DNA from 2 places in the Mesorhizobium sp. CA15 genome. Region 1 is predicted to be linked to the other one. Evidence: predicted binding sites of a transcription regulator. Region 1 holds the regulator's gene; the other holds the start of a gene.
The links. Region 1 encodes PhoB, which activates phosphate uptake and scavenging genes when phosphate is short. Its sites were predicted from a motif close to TGTCATNNANCTGTCAT; they were not measured.
Positions count from the first base shown of each region.

Region 2: LB515_RS20180 (acid phosphatase) is a predicted target of PhoB. The motif match lies at 1,711-1,727, and genes of this name have one in related genera.

Region 1 covers NZ_JAIUHQ010000008.1:20,701-33,705, reverse strand. Annotated here, with positions in the region: gene LB515_RS15295 (CHASE domain-containing protein) at 1-240, opposite strand, end outside; gene LB515_RS15290 (ATP-binding cassette domain-containing protein) at 373-1,173, opposite strand; gene LB515_RS15285 (sugar ABC transporter permease) at 1,201-2,553, opposite strand; gene xylF (D-xylose ABC transporter substrate-binding protein) at 2,803-3,843, opposite strand; gene LB515_RS15275 (ROK family protein) at 4,110-5,351, shown strand; gene phoB (phosphate regulon transcriptional regulator PhoB) at 5,680-6,369, opposite strand; gene phoU (phosphate signaling complex protein PhoU) at 6,386-7,093, opposite strand; gene pstB (phosphate ABC transporter ATP-binding protein PstB) at 7,114-7,917, opposite strand; gene pstA (phosphate ABC transporter permease PstA) at 7,914-8,765, opposite strand; gene pstC (phosphate ABC transporter permease subunit PstC) at 8,769-9,755, opposite strand; gene pstS (phosphate ABC transporter substrate-binding protein PstS) at 9,820-10,878, opposite strand; gene LB515_RS15240 (response regulator) at 11,373-13,005, opposite strand, start outside.
Region 2 covers NZ_JAIUHQ010000013.1:78,449-84,286, reverse strand. Annotated here, with positions in the region: gene LB515_RS20190 (hypothetical protein) at 7-258, opposite strand; gene LB515_RS20185 (cytochrome-c peroxidase) at 397-1,650, opposite strand; gene LB515_RS20180 (acid phosphatase) at 1,871-3,403, shown strand; gene LB515_RS20175 (OsmC family protein) at 3,635-4,057, shown strand; gene LB515_RS20170 (hypothetical protein) at 4,063-4,587, shown strand; gene LB515_RS20165 (2OG-Fe(II) oxygenase) at 4,849-5,592, shown strand; gene LB515_RS20160 (GYD domain-containing protein) at 5,616-5,838, opposite strand, start outside.

The DNA of each region.
Region 1 (13,005 bases):
GAAGGCCTTGAATTCGCCGCGCGAGATGTCGCCGTTGCGGGCATCGAACAGCGCCTGCGTCGAACGCAGCAGCGACAGATGCAGGTCGACGCGGCTCTCGATGCGGTTGAGCGCGTCGTCGGCCGTGCCCTCGAACTTGATCCGCGCCGCCTCCTGCGTCGCGAAATAGGCGAACCCTGCCATGGTCAGGCTGATCAGCGCGACGGCGACAAAGGCAAGGATCGGAAAGAGCTTCTTCAAATCAAGGATGCGGCCCGTGGACGGTCGACGATCTTTATGGGCAAGTCTCGGCGCCAACACAATGGCGCGGTCAAACCATCACCGCGGCTGGTACATCACGCAGCCGTTAATTAGCCGGCTACCAGTTCGACTTCATGCCGCGATTTTCAGCGCCCCTGGGCCCGGAATGGCGCCTGGCGGGCACCTGCCGAGGATGATCATGCCGAGCACCTCGTCCTGGGTGACATCGGTCGTGCGCGCCGTGCCGACCACCTGGCCGTTCTTCATCACGCAGACCCGGTCGGCAAGCTCGAACACGTCATGGATGTCGTGGCTGATCAGGAAGATGCCGATGCCGTCGGCCTTGAGCTGCTTGACCAGTTCGCCGACCTGCGCCGTCTCTTGCGGGCCGAGCGCCGCCGTCGGCTCGTCCATTATCAGGATACGGGCATTGAACAGGATCGCGCGCGCGATCGCCACCGACTGCCGCTGTCCGCCCGACAGCTTGATAACCGGCTCCTTGAAGCGCTGGAAACGCGGATTGAGCCGGCCCATCACCTTGCGCGCCTCGGCTTCCATGGCGACGTCGTCGAGCGTGCCCCAACCCGTCATCAGCTCGCGGCCGAGGAAGAGATTGGCCGCGGCATCGACATTGTCGGCCAGCGCCAGCGTCTGATAGATCGTCTCGACGCCATATTTCTTGGCGTCGCGCGGATTGGAGATCGAAGCCTCCTCGCCATTGATGAATATCTGCCCGCTGTCGCGCTTATAGGCGCCGGACAGGATCTTGATCAGCGTCGATTTGCCGGCGCCATTGTGACCGAGCAGCGCCATCACTTCGCCGGGGAAAAGATCGACGGATGCGTCGTCGACGGCGCGGATGCCGCCAAAGGCGATCGAGACGTTGCGCATGTCGACCAGCGGAGCGCCGGCGGGAGCGGTCTTGTCAGCCATGATCCCTTTCCTCTCTATAATCCTTGCTCAGACGCGCTTGCGGTAGAGGGTGTCGAGCCACACCGCGATGACCAGTACGGCGCCCACGACGATGCTCTGCAGCGGTGAATCGACGCCGAGCAGCACCATGCCGGATTGCAGCGACTGCATCAGCAATGCGCCCAGCATGGCGCCGAGCACGGTCCCGGAACCGCCTGCAAGCGACGTGCCGCCGATGACCGCCGCGGCGATGACCAGCAGTTCATCCAGCGTCCCCAGCGCGTTTGTCGAGGAGTTCTGCCTGGCCGACGAGATCGCCGCCGCGATCGTCGCCAGCACGCCCATGATCATGAACACCTTCATGGTGATCCAGCGCGTGTTGATGCCGGCAAGATTGGCGGCTTCCGGATTGCCGCCGATGGCAAAGACGTAGCGGCCGAATCTAGTGCGCTTGGTGACGAAGGTCATGATCAGGCCGACGGCGACCGCCATCAGCACCGGAATGGCGATGCCATGCGCGATGAACAGCCCGCCTTCGGGCACGGTGATGTTGTTGGCGGCAGCGTAGCGGTTCACGATGCCGACCGGCCACGGATAGGAGTTGGCGAGCCACACCGCGCCCAGGATGACCGCGCAGGTGACCGTGGCAAGCAGCGTCTCGGCCCAGACCGGACGCAGGGGGAAGCGGAAGCGCTTGCGCTGCACGCGGCCGTTGAAATGCATGAAGATAACCGCCAGGCAGGCGACGATGCCGACGGCCCAGCTCCATCTGGCGCCGATCGAGCCCGCCGGGCCGCCGCCCATCAACTGGAACGTGGCGTCGAGCGGCGCAACGGTCTGGCCGCTGGTGACCCACCAGGCAGCGCCCCGCCATACCAGCAATCCGCCCAGCGTGACGATGAAGGCCGGCACTTCGAGATAGGCGATAACGAAGCCCTGGAAGGCGCCGATGATGAGGCCGAGCGCCAGGCCGATCATCAACGCCAGAACCCAGATCCAGGGGTTTCCCAGTTCAAGCCCGACGAAGCGAACCAGGAAATGCGCCTGGGCAAAGCCCATGACCATGCCGATCAGCCCTTCGGCCGACCCGACCGACAGGTCGATGTTGCGCATGACGATGACCAGCACCATGCCGGAGGCCATGATCGCCACGGCCGAAGACTGAACCGACAGGTTCCAGAGATTGCGCGGCGTCAGGAACGTGCGGCTGTCGAAGTCGAGCGGGTTGACGCCAAGCCGCAGGCTGGAAATCACATGCAGCCCGATCCAGATGAGGAGCAGCGCGCCGATCATGCCCAGCATGCGGGTGTCGAGCTCGGTCGCCTTCAGGAACCGGGCAACAGTGCCGAGTTCCGACGCGCGCGCGGTGTCCGCCGGTTGGGTAGACGTCGTGTCGGTCATGATTTCCTCCCACGGGCTTGCCGTCTGGCGCGGATGCCGGAACTCAGCTGGAAGCTATCCGCCTGAGGCAGAACGGCAAAATCTTTTGAAAACGCCGCGGCTTTTTTGAAAACGCCGCGGCTTTAAAGCAATCCCAGGAAAAGTGCGTAGCGGTTTTCCGTCCGGGATTGCGGCAACAAAAACCAGGAGCGGTTCGTTGAACCGCTCCTGGCCGCGGCGCAGGTATTTTTGATCGAACGTCGGCAAGGTTCAGTTGCAGACCTGGACGCTGCCGGCGGGCACGCCCGCGCAGACCTCGTCCTTCTTGATCCAACCGGCGTCGATGACGACGTTGAGATTGTCCTTGGTGATCGCGACCGGCGTCAGGAACAGCGACTTGACGGTGTTGCCGCCAGGCGTCGTGAAGTCCTTGGCGCCGGCGATGTCGCCCATCTTCTTGCCGTCGGCGAGCTGCGAGGCGATCTCGGCGGCGTTCTTGCCGAGCTCGCGCGCGTCTTTCCACACCGACACGGTCTGCGTGCCGAGCGCGATGCGGTTGAGCGCCGCGTGGTCGCCGTCCTGGCCCGAGACCGGCACGGTGCCGGCCAGCCCCTGCGCCGTCAGCGCCGCGACAACGCCGCCGGCGGTGCCGTCATTGGCAGCCACGACCGCGTCGACCTTGTTGTCGTTGGCGGTCAGGAACTGCTCCATGTTCTTCTGCGCGTTGGCCGGCAGCCAGCCGTCCGTGTAGGCCTCGCCGACATTCTTGATCTTGCCGCTGTCGATGGCGTCCTTCAGGACTTCCATGGAGCCCGCGAACAGGAAGTCGGCGTTCGGATCGGAGCCCGAGCCCTTGATGAAGACATAGTTGCCTTCCGGCTTGGCCTTGAACACCTCGCGGGCCTGCATGCGCCCGACTTCCTTGTTGTCGAAGGTCAGATAGAACACGTCCTTGTTCTCGATCAGGCGGTCATAGCCGACGACCGGGATTCCTTCATCGAGCGCCTTCTGCACCGCCGGGCCGATTGCCGAGGCATCCTGCGCCAGGATGATCAGCGCGTTGGCGCCCTGCGAGATCAGGCTTTCGACGTCGGTTAGCTGCTTGCCCGGATTGGACTGCGCGTCGGCCGAGATATACTTGTCGCCGGCGGCCTCGATGGCGGCCTTCATCGCTGCTTCGTCGGTCTTCCAGCGCTCTTCCTGGAAATTCGACCACGACACGCCGATCACCTTGTCCTTCGCCTCGGCGACAGACGCCAGCGTCAGCGACATGGCAACGCCCGCCAGAATGGCGGCTGCAAATTTCTTCATGATATCCTCCCTGCGCCCGTGCGGCGCGACCCAGACTGGCCCGAAGGCCGGCACAGAGGCTTTTTTTCGAGCCTCAAAAAAATAGTGGTCCAGCGTAACGACACTGTCAACCGAGATTCTGATGGGTTTTGATGGGCTCAGGCATTTTTTTCGGCATCCGCAATAAATAATGACATGGCCCCTGGCTTCTGCCACAATCCCTAGCGTGTCAGCGAGGCTATGGCATTATCACAAGGCCGCGATGACCGGGGAGGACGTGCGAAACGATGTCGGTCGGAATCCGCCACGACGATTTGCGCCGGCGCAACCGCGCCATGGTGATTTCGGCGGTACGCCGCGCCGGTCAGCCATCACGGACCGAAATTGCCGCCACCACCGGGCTCAGCCACTCGACCATTTCGGCGATCTCCGCCGACCTGATCCAGGAGGGCATTCTCACCGAAAGCAAGGCCAGCGAGCCGACGGCGTTGAAACGCGGCCGGCCGCAGATCGGCCTTGCGCTGAACCCTGAAGCAGCCGCGGTGCTGACCGTGGTGTTGTCGCTGAACTTCCTGTCGGTCGCCGTGATCGACTATGCCGGTCAGGTTGTTGCCGAGGAGCAGCAGCGCCTGGACACGCTTGTTATGCCCCGCGACGAGCTGATCGGCGAATGCGTGGCGATCGTGCGGCGCCGGCTGCAGGATCCCGACCTCGACATTGGCAGCGTCGCCCGCATCGCCATGGGCATCCAGGGCATCACCGATTCGCATGCGCGCTCCATGCTGTGGTCGCCGATAACGCCGCTGACCGACATTCCTTTCGCCGACATCCTCGAGAAGGAATTCGGCATCTCCGCCACCATGGAGAATGACTGCAACATGATGGCGGTAGCGCTGCAATGGCGCGACCCGGAGCGCTATCGCGACGACTTCATCGCCATCCTGTTGTCGCACGGCATCGGCATGGGTCTCGTGCTCAAGGGTGCGCTGTTCACCGGCACGCATTCCTCCGGCGGCGAGTTCGGCCACATGATTCACCGCCCGGGCGGGGCGCTTTGCCGCTGCGGCCGCCGCGGCTGCGTCGAGGCCTATGCCGGCAACTATGCGATCTGGCGCAGCGCCATGAAAATGAGCGAGGACGCCGAGCCGGTCGACGTCGGCGACGCCGACATGCGGGCCCTTGCCGCGAAGGCGCGCGAGAGGGACGGCCCCGAACGGGAGGCTTACCGCCGGGCTGGCGAAGCGCTTGGTTTCGGTCTCGGCAGCTTGTTCGCCCTCATCGACCCGGCGCCCGTCGCCATGGTCGGCGTCAGTGCGGCCGCCTTCGACCTGATCGAGCCGGCGCTGCGCGAGGCGATCGCCCAGACGGCCGGCGGCCAGCACTCCGAATCGATCTCCTTCGACACCGAGCCGAACGAACTGCCGCTGATCCGCGAAGGCTGCGCCATGCGCGCGCTGACCTTCGTCGACCAGGAGATTTTCGGGCCGGGAGGCCAGGCAAGAGCGGGGACGGGAAAGAACGTGGCCTGAGGCAGCCTTGAAGAGGTCCGGGGACAGCAGCAGACGCTTGAAATTAGCGAAGGGAAGGCCCCGCAGCTTCGTCATTCCAGGGCGGAGCAGGAGCGAAGCTCCGTCGCGGAGACCCTGGAATCCATGCCGCTACCTCACGCGTCGAGCGCAGCGGCACAGAATTCTGGACTGTCGCAACGCATCGACATCACGGAATGGATCCTCGGGTCTGCGCTGCGTCGCTGCGCTCCTTGCTCCGCCCGTGCGAAGCACAAGCGTCTCGACTAATCGCCAATGCACGCGATCCGATGCTGGAGACAGAATCCGTCAGCGCCTCGGCGCCTTACCCCTAATCTTCCCTGATCGCGTAACCCGCCCCGCGGATGGTGCGGATGACGTCCGGCATGCGGCCGTTGTTGACTGCCTTGCGCAGGCGGCCGACATGGACGTCGACGGTGCGTTCGTCGATATAGATCGTCTCGCCCCAGACATTGTCGAGCAGCTGGCTGCGCGAGAACACCCGGCCGGGATGACGCATCATGAATTCCAGCAGCCGGAACTCGGTCGGGCCGAGCCTGATCTCGCTCTTCTTGCGGTAGACGCGGTGCGACTCGCGGTCGAGCACGATGTCGCCGACCTTGAGCACGCTGGACAGCACCTCCGGCTTGGCGCGACGCAGCAGCGCCTTGACGCGCGCCATGAACTCCGGCGTCGAGAACGGCTTGACCAGATAGTCGTCGGCGCCGGTCGAGAGGCCGCGCACGCGGTCGCTTTCTTCGCCCCGCGCCGTCAGCATGATGATCGGCAGCCGCTCGGTCTCGGGCCGCATCCTGAGGCGCCGGCAGAGCTCGATGCCGGAAACCGCGGGCACCATCCAGTCGAGCACGAGCAGGTCGGGGACGTTTTCCTGAAGGCGGATTTCGGCCTCGTCGCCGCGGGTCACCACTTCGACCTGGTAACCCTCGGATTCGAGATTGTAGCGGAGCAGCACACCAAGCGGCTCCTCGTCCTCCACCACCATGATGCGTGGCGCGATCATTGGCAGATACCCATCGTCAGGCCGCCGGCGCCGACATTGTCGTCTCGTCCTGCTTGGGACGATTCGCGGGCAATTGCGTGCCGGTCAGCACATAATAGGCGTTCTCGGCGATGTTGGTCACATGGTCGCCGATGCGCTCGAGATTCTTGGCGCAGAACAGAAGATGCGTGCAGGCGGTTATGTTGCGCGGGTCTTCCATCATGTAGGTCAGGAGTTCCCGGAAGACGGATGTGTATTTGACGTCGATGCGCTCGTCGTCGTTGCGAAGCTTGGCCAGCGCCGTGGCGTCGCCCACCGTATATTCCTGGATCACGGCCTGGACCTGGATCAGCACCAGCTGCGCCATGGAATCGATCGAATGCGTGAGGTCGCGCGGCGCGGCGCTGACGCCGACCGAGCCGACGCGCTTGGCGATGTTCTTGGCGAGGTCGCCGATGCGTTCGAGGTCGCCCGCCATGCGGATCGAGCCGACCACGTTGCGCAGGTCGTCGGCCATCGGCTGGCGCTTGGCGATCAGCGTGATGGCGCGGTCGTCGAGCTCGCGCTGGCGCGCGTCCATGATGGCATCGTCGGAAACGACGCGCTGCGCCATGGCATTGTCGGTCTCGAGCAGGGCCTTGGTCGAAGCGCCGACCATGGAGGCGGCGAGATCGCCCATGTCGTTGATGAGCCGGCTGATCTGCCTCAGATCCTCGTCGAAGGAAGCGACGGTATGTTCGGCCATGATGATGTCCTCGTATGAGCTCAGCCGAAGCGGCCGGTGATGTAGTCCTGCGTGCGCTTTTCGCGGGGCGAGGTGAAGATCTTCTCGGTCCGGTCGAACTCCACCAGCTCGCCCAGATACATGAACGCCGTCTGCCGCGACACGCGCGCCGCCTGCTGCATGTTGTGGGTGACGATGACGATCGTGTAGTCGGCCTGCAGCTCGTCGATCAGTTCCTCGATCTTGGCGGTCGACAGCGGATCGAGCGCCGAGGCCGGCTCGTCGAGCAGGATGACCTCGGGCTTCACCGCAACGGTACGGGCGATGCACAGGCGCTGCTGCTGGCCGCCCGAGAGGCTTAGGCCGCTGGCGTTGAGCTTGTCCTTGACCTCGTTCCAGAGTGCTGCGCGCTTCAGCGCCTGCTCGACGCGGCTGTCCATCTCAGCCTTGCTGATCTTCTCATAGAGCCTGACGCCGAAAGCGATGTTCTCGTAGATCGACATCGGGAACGGCGTCGGCTTCTGGAACACCATGCCGATCTTGGTCCTGAGCAGGTTGAGGTCCTGCGAGCGGTCGAGGATGTTCTTGCCGTCGAGCAGCACCTGGCCCTCGGCGCTCTGCTTCGGATAGAGCTCGTAGATGCGGTTGAGCACGCGCAGCAGCGTCGACTTCCCGCAGCCCGACGGGCCGATGAAGGCGGTCACGCTGCGCTCGGGCAGGGACAGGTTGATGTCCTTCAGCGCCTTCGACTGGCCATAGTAGAAATTGAGGTTCTTGACCTCGATCTTGGCCTTCTCGACGGTCGTGTCGGCTGCGTTCAGGTCGGTGGACAACATCGGTTTCATCTGTCCTCTCTGCGTCCGGTTAGGCTGCGGGCGATGATGCTCAGCCCGAGAACCGTCAGGGTGATTATGAGTGCGCCCGTCCAGGCCAGTTGCTGCCATTCCTCGTAGGGGCTGAGAGCGAACTGGAAGATGGTTACCGGCAGGCTGGCCATCGGCGCATTGAGATTGCTCGACCAGAACTGGTTGTTGAGCGCGGTGAAGAGAAGCGGCGCCGTCTCGCCGGAGATGCGGGCGATCGCCAAAAGGATGCCGGTGACGATGCCGGAGAGCGCCGCGCGATAGGCAACCGAGCGGATCACTACCCAGCGCGGTGCTCCGATGGCGGTGCCTGCTTCGCGCAGCGCGTTGGGCACAAGGTTCAGCATGTCCTCGGTGGTGCGCACCACGACGGGGATCACCAGGATCGACAGCGCGACCGCGCCGGCAATCGCCGAGAAGTGCCCCATCGGCCGCACCATCAGCTCGTAGACGAACAGGCCGATGATGATGGAAGGCGCCGACAAGAGGATGTCGTTGATGAAGCGCACCACCGTCGTAAGCTTCGAGAAGCGTCCGTATTCGGCCATGTAGGTGCCGGCCAGCACGCCGATCGGCGTGCCGACGACGATACCGATGATCGTCATGACGATGCTGCCGTAGATGGCATTGAGCAGGCCGCCGGCATCGCCGGGCGGCGGCGTCATTTCCGTGAACACGGAGAGCGACACCCCGGAAAGCCCCTTGTAGAGCAGGGCGCCGAGAATCAGCGCCAGCCAGGCCAGCCCGATGCCCGCCGCGACGACGCACAGCGTCATCATCACGGCATTCTTGCGCTTGCGGCTTTGGTGAAGCGATGCGGCAGTCGACATCGGTCAGGCTCCCGTGCGGCTATCGATGCGCAACAGCATGTAGCGTGCGAGCGCGAGGATGATGAAGGTGATGATGAACAGGATCAGGCCGAGCGATACCAGCGAGGATGTATAGAGGTTGCCGTCGGCTTCGGTGAATTCGTTGGCGATGGTCGCCGAGATCGTCGTGCCCGGCGCAAACAGCGAGGCGCTGATGCGGTGCGCGTTGCCGATGACGAAGGTGACGGCCATCGTCTCGCCGAGCGCGCGGCCGAGGCCGAGCATGACGCCGCCCATGATGCCGATGCGGGTATAGGGGATGGTCACGCGCCGGGTCACTTCCCAGGTCGTGCAGCCGATGCCGTAGGCCGATTCCTTCAGCACCGCCGGCACCGTGTCGAACACGTCCTTGGTGATCGAGGTGATGAAAGGCAGCACCATGATGGCGAGGATCAGCGACGAGGTCAGCAAGCCGATGCCGTAGGGCGGACCGGCAAACAGGCTGGAGAGCCCCGGTATGCCGTGGAAAAGACTGATGATGAAGGGCTGCACAGTCGTCTGCAGGAACGGCGCGAAGACGAACAGGCCCCAGATGCCGTAGATGATCGAGGGAATGCCGGCGAGCAGCTCGACGGCGATGCCAATCGGACGCCTGAGCGGGCGCGGACAAAGCTCGGTCAGGAAGACGGCGATGCCGATGCCGATCGGCACGGCGATGAGAATGGCGATGGCCGAAGTGACGATGGTGCCGTAGATGGGCGCGAGCGCGCCGAAATTCTCGGTGACCGGGTTCCAGGATTCGGTGGTCAGGAAGGAGAAGCCGAACTTCGACAGGGCCTCCCACGATCCGGCGACCAGCGAGATCGCGACCCCGCCGAGCAGAACGAGCACGAGTATGGCGGAAAGGCGCGTCGCCGTCCGGAAAACCATGTCGGTGACGGCGAAGCGGCGCACCGTCGCTTCTCTGGTCCGCAGGGCGGACGATGTCGCGGCTTCGGAAACGGCTGTCATTTAGCCCCTCGCATTTCGAAAGAGACAGGAGGGCGCTAGAGGCGCCCTCCTCATTCGGCGGGAATTACATGCCGGAGTAGACCGGCTTGCCATCCTTGTCGACGATGTCCTTGCCCCACATCTCCTCGACGCTCTTCACGACCTTGTCGGGCATCGGAACGTAGTCAAGCTCAGCAGCCATCTTGTCGCCCTTGGCATAGGACCAGGCGAAGAACTTGAGCGCTTCGGCCGTGGCTGCCGCATCATCGGGCTTCTGGTAGACGAGGATCCAGGTGGCGGAAGTCATCGGCCAGGATTCGGCGCCCGCCTGGTTGGCCAGGATAACGCCGTAGCCCGGCTGCGAGCTCCAGTCGGCATTGGCCGCGGCGGCCGAGAACGCCTTCGCGGTCGGCTCGACCTTCTTGCCGTCCTTGTTCACCATGTCGGTATAGGTGAGCTTGTTCTGCTTGGCATAGGCGTATTCGACATAGCCGATCGCGCCGCCAGTCTGCGACACGTTGTTGGCGACGCCTTCATTGCCCTTGGCGCCGATGCCCACCGGCCATTCAAGCGCGGTGTTGACGCCGACCTTCGATTTCCAGTCGGCGCTGACGTCGGCCAGGTAGTAGCTGAAGTTGAAGGTGGTGCCCGAGCCGTCCGAACGGTGGACGACGGCAATCGCCTGGTCGGGCAGCTTGATCTTGGGGTTGAGCTTCTTGATCGCCGCGTCGTTCCAGTTGGTGATCTTGCCGGCGAAGATGTCGGCGAGCGTCGGACCGTCGAGCACCAGCTCGCCCGGCTTGATGCCTTCGAGGTTGACGACCGGCACGATGCCGCCCATCACCATCGGGAACTGCGCGAGGCCGGTGGAGTTGAGATCCTCGCCCTTCAGCGGCGCGTCGGAAGCGCCGAAGGTCACGGTCTTGGCCTTGATCTGCTTGATGCCGCCGCCGGAGCCGATCGACTGGTAGTTGAGACCGATGCCGGTCTCCTTCTTGTAGGCGTCGGCCCACTTCGCGTAGATCGGATAGGGGAAGGTGGCGCCAGCGCCGGAAATGTCGGCTGCCATCGCGGCGGCCATGCTAAGGGTTGATGCCGCAGCCATTGCAATTGCAACGGCCGCCGAGCGGATGAAATGTCTCATGTGGCCTGCTCCTGTTCGGAAGATGGTCTTTCGGCACCCGTTGTATCGGCGCCCGGTCAGCGCAATAGCCCTCGATTATTACAGTCGCATGACAGTTTCGTGTCAGCCCGGTAACGTCTGGACGAGGATGCTCGGAAGGGGTTCCGCAGCGGCCTCGAAGGGCCGGACGGAGTTTGCCGCGGAAATCAGCAACTTGTCTGACTTTTGAAACAAAATTTATCCCGGCGGCCGGATGACGGCCGCCGGGAAATAAAATCCGGACGAGAGTGCGTTGCCTGTAAGCCAGAGCGGATCATGGCCTGGCCATCGCCGAAAACAGGGTCCGTTGGGGTAGAGTCGACGCTGTTTCTTGTCGGCGGTCGCTGCTCCCGCCCGTAACCGAAGAGCGGAATCAATGTCATGATTGTCCGAGCTTGGCGCTTGCTTTGGTATGGTGCGATCGCACCATACGCATGCGTCAGCCCCTTGCCGCCGTCCTGCCCGCCAAATTCGTTTTAACCGGCGTTGCGCCGGGTCTCGACGTCCGAACCCAGCCAGCGCTCGAGCTTTTCGAGCAGCGCCCGCGGACTGACCGGCTTCGGCAGGTAATCGTCCATGCCGGCTTCCAGGCAGCGTTCGCGGTCGCCCTTCAGCGCATGCGCGGTGACGCCGACGATCGGCACATGCGTGCCCATGTCCTCCTCGAGCCGGCGGATCGCGCCCGTCGCCTCCAGCCCGTTCATTTCCGGCATCGATACATCCATCAGGATCATGCGCGGATTGAGTCTGCCGAAGGCGTCGAGCGCCTTGCGGCCGTTGCCGACGATCTCGAAGCGGTAACCGGTCTCGCCAAGAATCTGGGTGAACACCATCTGGTTCACCTCATTGTCCTCGGCGACGAGGATGTCGAGCTCGCGCTCGGCATCGGCGGGGCGCGGACGAGCCCGCGCCGGGGGCGGTTGCAGCATGGCGCGCTCCGATGCCGCCGTCTGCGCCGGAGCGGCTCGCGGGGGGCTGGCGGTGCCAATGGCGGGTTGCGCCGCCGCGCTGCTGTGGCGGTGGCGCTGGATGGTCGAGACCAGCGTTTCCAGGAGAATGGAGGAGCGCGCCGGCTTGATCAGCTGCGCATCGATGCCGAGGTCGCGATAGGCCGTGCCGGCAAGCGACTGGTCGACCGAGGTCAGCATGATGATGGGCGTATGCGCCAGGCCCGCCGTATTGCGCACGATGCGCGCCATCTCGGCGCCGGTCATGCCCGGCATCTGATAATCAAGCACGACGCAGTCCACCGGCACGCCGTAGGCGGCGGCGGCAATCAGCACCTTCAACCCTTCGGCGCCGCTTTCGGCCGCGCAGGAATCGAACGTCCATGACGCCATCTGCTCGCTGAGGATCGAGCGGTTGACGGCATTGTCGTCGACGATGAGCACGCGCGCGCCGGTGACGTCGACCGGCATGATGCGCTGACCGCCCTGCTCGGCCTTGGGCAGCGTGATCGTGAACCAGAAGGTCGAACCCTTGCCTTCGGCGCTGTCGACACCGATCTCGCCGGCCATCATCTCGACCAGCCGCGAGGTGATGGCAAGGCCAAGCCCGGTGCCCTCATGCCGCCTGGTCGAGGAGGTGTCGACCTGGCTGAATTTTTCGAAAACCTGCTTCAGCTTGTCTTCCGGAATGCCGATGCCGGTATCGGTCACGGAAATGGTGAGCCTCGTTCCCGCCGGAACCCGCTCACCCGTCACGTCGACCAGGACATGACCCTTGTCGGTGAACTTCACCGCGTTGCCGAGCAGGTTGGTGACGATCTGCCTGACACGGCCGACATCGCCGACGAACTGGCCGTCGAGGCCCGGCTGAATGCGAACGATGAGCTCGAGGTCCTTCTCCTTGGCGCGCGTCGAGACCAGCGTCGCCACATCCTCGATCGCCTCGGCCAGATTGAAGGGTGCAGGGTCGAGCACCAGCTGGCCGGCATCGATCTTCGAGAAGTCGAGGATGTCGTTGATGATGGTGAGCAGCGCATTGCCGGATTTGACGATGATGTCGGTGAACGTCTTCTGCTTCGGATCGAGGTCCGACTTTGCCAGCAGCTCTGCCATACCAAGAACCCCGTTCATCGGCGTGCGGATCTCGTGGCTCATATTGGCG
Region 2 (5,838 bases), on a different contig from region 1:
GGCTTCCTAACTACCTGTCTGGCTATGCCTTTCCCGGATGGCTTGGCAACCGCCCCCGCTGACCAGCCGCAGCTGCACGCCTGGCGTGATGGACCGCTGCCAAGCGGCGCGGCCGTTGCCCACGGCGGCAAACCAGCGGGCTTCGCACGATGTCAGGCCGATAAGCACCCGGCCGGCATATTCGGCCGGCGCGCCATTGGCCGCATCGAACACCGTCCAGCTGCTGCCAGGCGGCTCCTGCACCGGGACGAACCTCATCGGAGACTCCATCTGTGAAGAGATGGGCAATATAGCAGGCGCGACTTGGCGTTCCTATGACGTGGTTCACATTGGCACACATTTACGGTGGATAGCACCGCTGCGGCTGCAAGCCACCAATCTCCTTGGCGGCTTGCCCTACTGCCCCGCCTGGTCGGCGTCGGTCAGCGTGCCGAGGAAGGCGACGATGTCGTCGATCTCGGCATCGGTCAGCGCCGGCTTGTCGCCGGGCTTTTTGCCATTGAAGGGCGGGTCCGTGTTGAGGTTTCCCCAGTAAGCCTTTGGCAGATCGTCGAATTTGTCGACCGTGCCGTCGGTCTTCTTCGGATACCAGCGCCCGGGATCCGTATCGCGGCTGGCGTAGAAGGCGACCGCGTCGCGCAGCGTGTGGAAATAGCCGTTGTGGAAGAAGCTTTTCCGCAAGGCAACGTTGCGCAGCGTCGGCGTCTTGAACAGGCCGCAATATTCGGCGCGGTCCTTGAGATCGGTGCGCAGCGGACCGCACAGGCCGAGGTCGACATAATTGGGCTCGGCATTGGCGGGGATCGCCGGGTTGCGCGGCACGGCAATCGCGATCAGGCCGTAATCGGTGAATTGCGGCGGCTCGCCGTCATTGGCCGGTTCGCTGAGATGACAGCTCGCGCAATTGCCCTTCGCTGCGTCCTCGAACAGCACGCGGCCGCGCAATTCCTGCGCGGAAAGTTGCGCCTTGCCGGCGAGGAAGGCGTCGTAGCGGCTGGAATAGGGATAGAAATCGGCGCTGCTCTGCTCGAAGGTGCCCAGCGCTTCCACAGCGGCGTCGAAGGCGTCTTGCTGATCGTCGAAGACATCGGGGCCGAAGGCTGCCTTGAAGGCGCCGGCATAAGGCGCGTTGCGCAGGCTGGCGACCACCTGGGCCGCGTCCTTGTTGCCCATCTCGAAGGACGACAGCAGCGGGATTCTTGCCTGGTCCTTGCCGTGGTCGGCGCGGCCGTCCCAGGTCAGCCCCCCTGTCGGGCCATTGTCGACGCTTTCGTCGCCTTCGTCCTCGGAGTCGTAGAAATGCTCGGTGAAGGCGGGCGCCGCCTGCAGGTAGCGCAGCGACGGCACGGCGCGAACGCCTGGCTGGTCAAGATTGGCTCCGCCCATTTCGACCGGCGCCGCCGAGGCCGGCCCGAAAGCGTGGTTGGGATCATGGCAGGACGAGCAGGCCTGCTTGCCTGAGGCCGAGAGCGACGGATCAAAGAACATCTGTCGCCCCAGCGCCGTCAGCGCCTCGGCGCGGGCGAAGGCTTCCTGCCGCGTCATCGGGCCGGGATGGACACCGGATGGCTCCTCGGTGTTGGCGGGCGTGGTGGAGGCGACGATCGTGGCCGCTGCAATGGCGATCGCGTGATTTTTCCGATGTCCCATCGTCTTCGGCGATATCCCTGATTTCTCCGCCCGGTTCCTTTGGCGGCGTAAGGATCGAGTGCAACGGATTGATGACCGGTCTTCCCGCTCACGAAACCGTGTTCGGCCGGGGCCGAACTGTCACAAAGGTGACAAGGCGTCGAAGTAGCTGGGCATTGATGCAGTGTTGCGTTCCTGCATTGCCGTCCTCCAGCCATTCCCAAGCCACGAGGCATTTTCCATGATCCGGTCCTTTCTCTCCCTTTGCCTCGCCTCCACGGCGCTGGCATCGTTCTCTGCTGCTGCCCAAGCGGCGCCTGCCGGTTACGACAAGATCGACACCGTCGTCGTCATCTACGCCGAGAACCGCAGCTTCGATAACCTTTATGGCGGCTTCCCCGGCGCGAACGGCCTGGCCAACGTTTCGCCCGACCAGGCGCGCCAGCTCGACCGCGACGGCAAGCCGCTTTCCGAACTGCCGCCGGCCTGGGGCGGACTGACCGGCAAGGGCGTCACGCCGGCGGTGACGGAGGCGCAGAGCGCGCATCTGCCCAATGCAACATTCGCCATCGACGATCCCAAGGGCTTCAACGAGAATACCGGCGTCATCACCCATGATCTGTGGCATCGTTTCTATCAGGAGCAGATGCAGATCGACGGCGGCCGGAACGACAAGTTCGTCGCCTGGGCCGATTCCGGCGCGCTGGTGATGGGCCATTATGACGGCTCGATCCTGCCGATGTGGGCGATCGCCAAAAAATACGTGCTGGCGGACAATTTCTTCCAGGGCGCCTTCGGCGGCTCCTTCCTCAACCATTTCATGCTGGCCTGCGCCTGCGTGCCTTACTATCCAAATGCCGACACCAGCCCGGTGAAGGCCCAGATTGCCGTCGTCGAGCCGGATGGCGTGACGCTGAAACCGGCCGACAATTCGCCGCCCTCGGCGCTGGGCGGCGTGCCGAAATTCGCCAATGACGGCGCCATCACGCCCGACTTCTACGCCGTCAACACCATGCAGCCGCCTTACCAGCCAAGCGCCAACAAGCCGGCCGAGGGTGGCGACAAGGCGCTGGCCGATCCGGCGCAGCCGACCACGCTGCCGCCGCAGCACGAGATCACGATCGGCGATCTGCTGTCGCTCAAGGGCATTTCCTGGGCGTGGTATTCGGGCGCCTGGCAGGCGGCGCTCGACGGCAAGAACGCGACGCCCGTGCCGAACTTCCAGTTCCACCACCAGCCCTTCAACTATTTCGCGGCTTATGCGCCGGGCACGGCCGCGCGGGCCGAGCACCTCAAAGACGGCGGGCTCGGCGGCACTGAGTTCATCAAGGCGATCGATGACGGCAAGCTGCCGGCGGTCTCTTTCTACAAGCCGCAGGGCAACCTCAACGAGCATGCCGGCTATGCCGACGTGACCTCCGGCGACCAGCACCTGGCCGACCTCGTCGCGCATCTGGAGAAGAGCCCGCAATGGGCGCATATGCTGGTGGTCGTCACCTATGACGAGAATGGCGGCTTCTGGGATCATGTCGCGCCGCCCAAGGCCGATCGCTGGGGCCCGGGCAACCGCATCCCGGCCTTCATCATCTCGCCCTATGCGAAGATGGGGATGGTCGATCACACGCAGTATGACACGACCTCGATCCTGCGTTTCATCACCGCCCGCTACGACCTGCCTGTGCTGCCCGGCATCGTCGCCCGCGACAAGGCGCTGCGCAACAACGACCAGCCGCCGATGGGCGATCTGACGGCGGCGCTCGACCTAACGAAGTAGCCTCTCAGAACCCGGGTTCCTCGCCCCCGCCAGAGCCGGGGGAGAGGTGTCCGCAAAGTGGACGGCGAGGGGGCTTCGCAGGGCGCTCCCCCTCTCCGTCTCGGCTTCGCCGAGCCACCTCTCCCCCATTTCATGGAGGCGAGGAAACGCCAATCGCCCAAGGCCTGCCTCGGCGATTGCCTCAGTGAATTCCCGTCCGCTATCAATGGCCTCCAAACTGGAGGCGACACGATGGCAGACTTGAAAATCAGGACCCGCAACGTCGGCGCGCTTGCCGTCCTGCCGCCGGGCGGCCTGCCAGCGGTCACCACCCCGACCGGTGGCACCGTCGATGTGGTCACGCAGGTCAGCGCGCCCGGCTTCAGCCCGCTCGACCTGCTCCATGCTTCTTTAGCCGCCTGCATGGTGCTCAGCGCCCGCATCGCCGCCACCCGCCTCGGCGTCGCCGACCGGCTCGGCGAGGTGAGGGCGGATGTCAGCGGCGAGAAGGCGAAGGACGAGCCCTCGCGGGTCGAGGCATTCATCGTCAAACTGGAGATCACCGGCGACCTTGATACCGCAATGAAAGAACGGATCCTGGCGGACGCGGAAAACATCTGCACCGTCTCCAACACGCTGCGCGGCGCGCCCGCGCTTCGTTCCACGCTGGGGTGAGCGCAATGGCGTATCTTTCGTCGATCGACTACGCGACCGCCTCGGACGACATCCGCGCCGAGCACGACCGCGAGCTCGCGCTGCGCGGCCGCATGACCAACATGAAGCGCATCCTGCTCCACTCGCCGGCCGCCCACCGCATCTACGCCGAATGGTTCACGCTGCGCGACCTTCTCAAGCCCACACTCGACGACCGCGCCATCTGGCTGTTGTCGAAAGCGGTCGCCGAAACGATGCGCGCCGAGATTCCCGTGACGTTCTTTCGCCGCGCATTGATCGAGAACGGGCTCGACCCCGAAGCGATCGAACCGACCGCCGACGAGACGCTGCTGATCTCCTTCGGCATGGCAATCGCCGCCGATGCCAATGCCGTCCCGGCAGAAACCTGGGCCGCACTCAAGGCGCGCTACGACGAGACGCTGCTCGTCAACCTCACCGCCTTCGCCGGCATCATGGTGGCGACCTGCGTATTCACCAATGCGGTGAAGGTGGATCTCGATCCGGAGCTGGAGATGTATCGGAGGCAGTGAGGCGCGACTTCTCCTTCTCCCCCTGTGGGAGAAGGTGGATCGGCGCGTTAGCGCCGAGACGGATGAGGGGTGTTCCAGCTTGGCGATAAGATTGAAATCGCCGCCGCCTCATTCCTTCCAGCACCCCTCATCCGACCTCGCTGCGCCAGGCCACCTTCTCCCACAAGGGGAGAAGGGAAAGCCGGCGCCCACCCCCGCAGGAATCGGGTGGCCGATGCTCATCCTTCGCCCCACTTTGACACCAAGCGAAGGAGCCAACCCATGACCATCCATTCCCTCAACACCAAACGCGCCAGCCGCTCCGCCGAATCCCGCGTCGCAGCACAAGATTGGCGCGCGCTGGTCTCTGAACTCAACGCCCATGGCTGTGCCGTCATGCCCGGCATGCTGTCGGCGGAAGAATGCGCCGATATCGCCGCGCTCTACCCGCATGAAGAGCATTTCCGCAGCCATGTCGTGATGGCGCGCCACGGCTTCGGCAAGGGCGAATATCGGTATTTCAAGTATCCGCTTTCGGACCTGATCGAGGGCCTTCGCACCGCGCTCTACCCGCGCCTCGCCCCCGTTGCCAATGACTGGAACGAGAAGATGGGCGTTGCCCAGCGCTATCCGGCCGAGCACGCCGCCTTCCTGAAACGCTGCCACGACGAGGGGCAGGTAAAGCCGACGCCGCTTCTGCTGCAATACGGCCCCGGCGATTTCAACTGCCTGCACCAGGATCTCTACGGCGAGCTTGCCTTTCCGTTGCAGGTGGCGATCTTGCTGTCCGAGCCCGGCGAGGATTTCACCGGCGGCGAATTCGTGCTCACCGAGCAGCGCCCGCGCATGCAAAGCCGCGCCGAGGTGGTGCCGCTCAAGCGCGGCGATGCGGTAATCTTCGCCGTGCACAACCGGCCGGTGGAGGGCACGCGAGGTTACTATCGCGTCAACCTGCGCCACGGCGTTAGCCGCTTGCGCTCGGGCAGGCGACATACGCTCGGCATCATCTTCCATGACGCGAGGTGACACTCCCCGAGGCGGCTTTTTTTCTACGCTCCCGGCCGCCGATAACGGATCGATTTCGCCCTGCCCAGCGCGTCCATCGTCTCCTCGACGCTGAGGAGGACGGTGGTCTCGCAGGAGCTGAGCGCCCCTCCGGCACCGATGGCGAGCACGACGGACGCCATCGAAACATTGTCCGGCGCCTCCCACAGGTTCCAGCCGTCGTGCTCGCCGAACGCGTACCAGAACCCGTGCAGCTTTCCGCCCACC